DNA from 2 places in the Microcella sp. genome. Region 1 is predicted to be linked to the other one. Evidence: predicted binding sites of a transcription regulator. Region 1 holds the regulator's gene; the other holds the start of a gene.
What was found. The regulator LexA, encoded in region 1, represses DNA repair genes until DNA is damaged. The targets are predictions, from matches to a motif close to TCGAACANNTGTTCGA.
Positions count from the first base shown of each region.

Region 2: a site for LexA is predicted at 771-786, ahead of KL788_RS12690 (DUF222 domain-containing protein). Genes of this name have one in related genera too.

Region 1 covers NZ_JAHHDS010000002.1:70,013-72,412, reverse strand. Annotated here, with positions in the region: gene hflX (GTPase HflX) at 1-816, shown strand, start outside; gene lexA (transcriptional repressor LexA) at 844-1,566, opposite strand; gene KL788_RS00960 (LysM peptidoglycan-binding domain-containing protein) at 1,900-2,277, shown strand; gene KL788_RS00955 (histidinol-phosphate transaminase) at 2,353-2,400, shown strand, end outside.
Region 2 covers NZ_JAHHDS010000003.1:2,261,009-2,263,408, forward strand. Annotated here, with positions in the region: gene KL788_RS12690 (DUF222 domain-containing protein) at 1-755, opposite strand, end outside; gene KL788_RS12695 (aminopeptidase P family protein) at 1,047-2,400, opposite strand, start outside.

The sequences.
Region 1 (2,400 bases):
ATGGGCAGCCGTGGCCCGGGTGAGACGAAGATCGAGCTTGATCGTCGACGCATCAACACGCGCATGGCCAAGCTGCGCCGCCAGATCAAGGGCTTCGCTCCGGCGCGCGCCGCGAAGCGGGCGAACCGCGACCGCTACTCGGTGCCGAGCGTCGCGATCGCTGGCTACACCAACGCAGGCAAGTCGAGTCTGCTGAACCGCATCACGCGTGCGGGTGTGCTCGTCGAGAACGCGTTGTTCGCGACGCTCGACCCGACAGTGCGCAAGTCGACGACGCCCGACGGCCGTCCGTACACGATCGCCGACACGGTCGGATTCGTGCGCAACCTGCCGCATCAGCTCGTCGAGGCCTTCCGGTCGACACTCGAAGAGGTTGCCGAGGCCGACGTCGTGCTGCACGTCATCGACGGAGCCCACCCCGACCCTGCCTCTCAGCTCGCGACCGTGCGCGACGTCATCGGCGAGGTCGGTGCACGCGAACTGCCCGAGCTGGTCGCCATCAACAAGAGCGACCTGCTCGACGACGACGCCCGGCTGCTTCTGCGTGGCCTCGTGCCTGATGCGGTGTTCGTCTCGGCCAAGACCGGCGAGGGCATCGACGAGCTGCAGGCGCGCATCGCTGCCCTGCTGCCGAATCCCGAGATCGAGCTGACCGTGGTCGTGCCCTACGAGCGAGGCGATCTCGTCTCGCTGCTGCACGAGCGCGGGCGCATCATCGCGACCGACTACGTGGAGTCGGGCACGCGCGTGCACGCGTTCGCGACCCCCGAGATCGCCACGCTGGTCGAGCAGTACACGGTGCAGCCGGCGGGCTAGCCGGATGCTCGCGGAGCGCTCGTCGGACTAGACCGAGCGCAGTACCGCGACGACCTTGCCCAGCACCGTCGCATGGTCACCGAGGATCGGCTCGTAGGCCGAGTTCTGCGGCAGCAGCCAGGTGTGCCCGTCGCGCTGCTTGAACACCTTGACGGTCGCCTCGTTGTCGAGCATGGCCGCGACGATCTCGCCATTCTCGGCAGTGCTCTGCTGACGCACGACGACCCAGTCGCCGTCGCAGATCGCTGCGTCGATCATCGAGTCGCCGACGACGGTGAGCATGAAGAGCTCGCCCTTGCCGACGAGCTGCCGCGGCAGCGGAACCACTTCTTCGACCATCTGGTCGGCAGTGATCGGAATACCTGCGGCGATGCGCCCCACGAGCGGCACCATCGCAGCATCGCCCACTGACGGGCCAGGAAGGGCGTCAGAGTCGACCGCGTGCGAGGGGTCGGGTTCGAGGTCGATGAGCACCTCGAGGGCGCGAGGCCGGTTGGGGTCGCGCCTCAGGTAGCCGCTCAGTTCGAGCTGCCCCAGCTGGTGCGAGACGCTCGAAAGCGAGGCGAGACCGACCGCCTCGGCGATCTCCCGCATGCTCGGCGGGTAGCCGCGTCGAGCGACAGAGGCCTGAATGACCGAGAGAATCTCGCGCTGCTTGTCGCTCAGCGTCGTACGACGGCGGGTCGACGGAGCGCTCGGCGAGGCGCCGGTGTCGAGATCACGAAGGTCGTCGTGCAGCTCGTCGGCCATGTCGGCTCCGTCCTGACAGATGCGTTCTGTCGACTGTCGGTGGTCCTCGCGAATGTCGGTGGTGTCGAGTGGAATGCTCTCGAACCCTCGAAACTCTATCCAGTCGAACGGCTCATATCAAACATCTGTTCGAGTGTGTCGCACGATTGGTCACGAAAGTGGGGCGAGGGCTTGAAACTGTGTTCGATCGAAGGTATGTTCGGAACACAGGTTCGCATCGCCTCTCCCGGCCGAGAAGCGGTGCATCCCCCGGCAGCCCCCTGCCGGGGGACCTGTACCACGCAGCACAGCACCATCGAAACACCGCAGCAGCATCGACCGAAGGGCGACACCATGAGCGCAGTCATCTACGACCACCGCTTCGCATCGACGATGCCCTCGGTCGGTCTCGTGCCTCGCACGCGTCTGCGTCTGACGCGTCGCGGCCGGGCCGTGATCGCGGTGCTCGTCTCGCTGCCGCTCGTGATCGCGCTGGTGAGCATGTCACTCAACGGCGGGGGAGCGACGGCCACCTCGACCAGCGGTGACAGCGCGGCGGTCACGACCGTGACGGTCGAAGCCGGCCAATCACTGTGGTCGCTCGCAGCGACGATCGCTCCCGACTCCTCCACGGCCGATGTCGTCGCCGACCTCATGTCGATCAACGCGCTCGAGAGCGCGTCGGTCGTGCCCGGCCAGCAGCTCGTCGTTCCTGAACGCTACGTCGACTGAGCGCCTCCTCTGACTCCCTGCGCACGCGGGACTGCCTCGTGAGAGGTGCCCGATGCCCGCGGCTACGATGAGCGGGTGACGACCCTCGACGATCTGCCGATCCGTGACGATCTGCGGGGCTTG
Region 2 (2,400 bases), on a different contig from region 1:
TGGGCGGCTGACTCGGGGTCGAGCACCCAGGTTGCCCGGGTCATGCCGTCGGGCTGCATGAACAGGCGGAACGAGCGCGCCTCGCGCTGCTCGCGCTCGCGGTCGGCGATGACCTCGACGTCGAGGTTCTCGCGCAGGGAGCGCGCGAGTCGGTGCAGGCGGTCGACATCGAGCAGCGCTGACGACTCGACGAGCTGCGTGCACACGACGAGCAGGTCGTCGGCCGAGATGCGATCGGTCGGCTCGCCGAGCGCCGAGCGAACGGCGTCGAGAGCGGCCGCACTCATGGCCCCCGCGCGCACCGCCGTGATCGCCGGCTCGAGGTAGGTGGGCGCTGGCGGCACCGTGCCGCCCACGCCCACGCCCACGCCCACGCCGTCGGCCGAGGCTTCGCCCGACTCGTCAGAGGAATCGGTCGCGTTCTCGAAGGCGACGAGCAGTCGGCCGGCGTTCACCGCGGTCACAGCGTCGCGACGGGATTCACCGGTCGTCACGCGCACGAGCTCTTCGACCGTGCGGTGCCCGAGGCGCTGCGCGAGTCCGTCGTGGGCGAGCTCGGGGTGCGAGCGGCGGGCGAGCTCGCCGGCGATGAGGGCCGTGCGGGCATCGACAAGGCGGCGCGCGAGCGCCCCCAGGTCGGTCAACGACAGCAGGTCGTCGTCATCGAGCACTCGAAGATCGCTCGCGACGATCGGCGCGCGCTCGAGCTCGGCCACGACACTGGCGAGGTGCTCAAGCGGGCTGGATGATGACATACCTCGATGATTCCATCGAACGTATGTTCGATCAAGAGGCTGAGGAAATCTTGGGATAAGTGCTGAGAAGCCGAGGTTGTGGAGGAGGGGCGGGGAGGTGGTGGGGCGGCGCTGAGGGCCTGGCCGGGTGACGGGCGGCGCTGCGGGGTGGCCAGGTGACGGGTCACGCTGCGGAGGTGGGCGGGTGACGGGGTGGAGCAGGATGGGCAGCGTGGAGGCGGCGAAACGGCCCACGTCGGGTGAATCAGGCCCGCGGCAACCCCGGCAACCCCGGGCGCCCTCGGGCGGGCGCTAGCTCGACCGCATCCACCCTTCGACCTCATCAGCCGTGCGCGGAATGCCCGCCGACAGGTTCTCCGCACCCTCAGCGGTCACGAGAATGTTGTCTTCGATGCGCACGCCGATGCCGCGGTACTCCGCCGGAACGGTCAGGTCGTCCGGCTGAAAATACAGCCCCGGCTCGATCGTGAAGACCATGCCGGCTTCGACGAGTCCGTCGGCGTAGAACTCGCGCCGCGCCTGCCCGCAGTCGTGCACGTCGAGTCCGAGGTGGTGCGAGGTTCCGTGCACCATGTAGCGGCGGTGGTATCCGGCGTCGGGCGCGAGACTCTCGTCAGCGCTGACCGGCAGCAAGCCCCATTCGGCCGTCTTCGTCGCGATCACCTGCATCGCGGCCGCGTGAACCTCCTTGAAACGGATGCCCGGCCGAACCACCGCGAACGCCGCGTCAGCCGCCTCGCGAACGGCTTCGTACACCCGACGCTGCACGTCGGTGAAGACCCCGGACACGGGCAGCGTGCGCGTGATGTCGGCGGTGTAGTAACTGTCGAGCTCGACTCCGGCGTCGATGAGCACGAGGTCGCCGGGCACGACGGGGCCGTCGTTGCGGGTCCAGTGCAGGATGCACGCGTGCGGGCCGCTCGCCGCGATCGTGTCGTAGCCGACTGTGTTGCCCTCGGCCCGCGCTCGCCGGTTGAACGTGCCCTCGACGAGGCGCTCGCCGCGAGGGTGCGCCGTGATGGCGGGCAGGTCGGCGATGATGTCGTCGAACCCGCGGTGGGTGGCCTCGACGGCGCGGCGCAGCTCGGCGATCTCGAAGTCGTCTTTCACGAGCCGCAGCTCGCTCAGGTCGCGGGCGAGCTCGGCGTCGCGAGTGGTGTCGACGTCGGGCGCAGTCGCGTCATCGAGCGAGCTCGCGAGCAGCCGAACCCCGTCGAGCCGGTCGGTCAGAGCTCGATCGGCCTCGCGCACGACGAGCGTCTCGACGAGCGTCTCGACGAGCGTCTCGACGGGCGTCTCGACCGGCGAGCCGGCATCGAGCCCGGCCAGCACAGCCTCGAGCGCGTCGAGCCCGGCAGTCGGTAGCGCGAGATCGACGGCAACCTCGTCGAGCGACGGCCGGCGCCCGGTCCAGAACTCGCCGATCTCGGGGTTGGCGTAGAACTCGTCTGAGTCGCGGCCGGCGGCCTCGCGAAAGTACAGAGTCGCCTCGTGGCCCGAACCCGAGGGCTCGAGCACGAGCACGCTGCCGGCGACCGTGTCGCTACCCCAGCCGGTGAGGTGCGCGAACGCCGAGTGTGCGCGGTAGGGGTAGTCGGTGTCGTTCGAGCGCTGCTTCGCCGGCCCGGCCGGAATCACCAGGCGC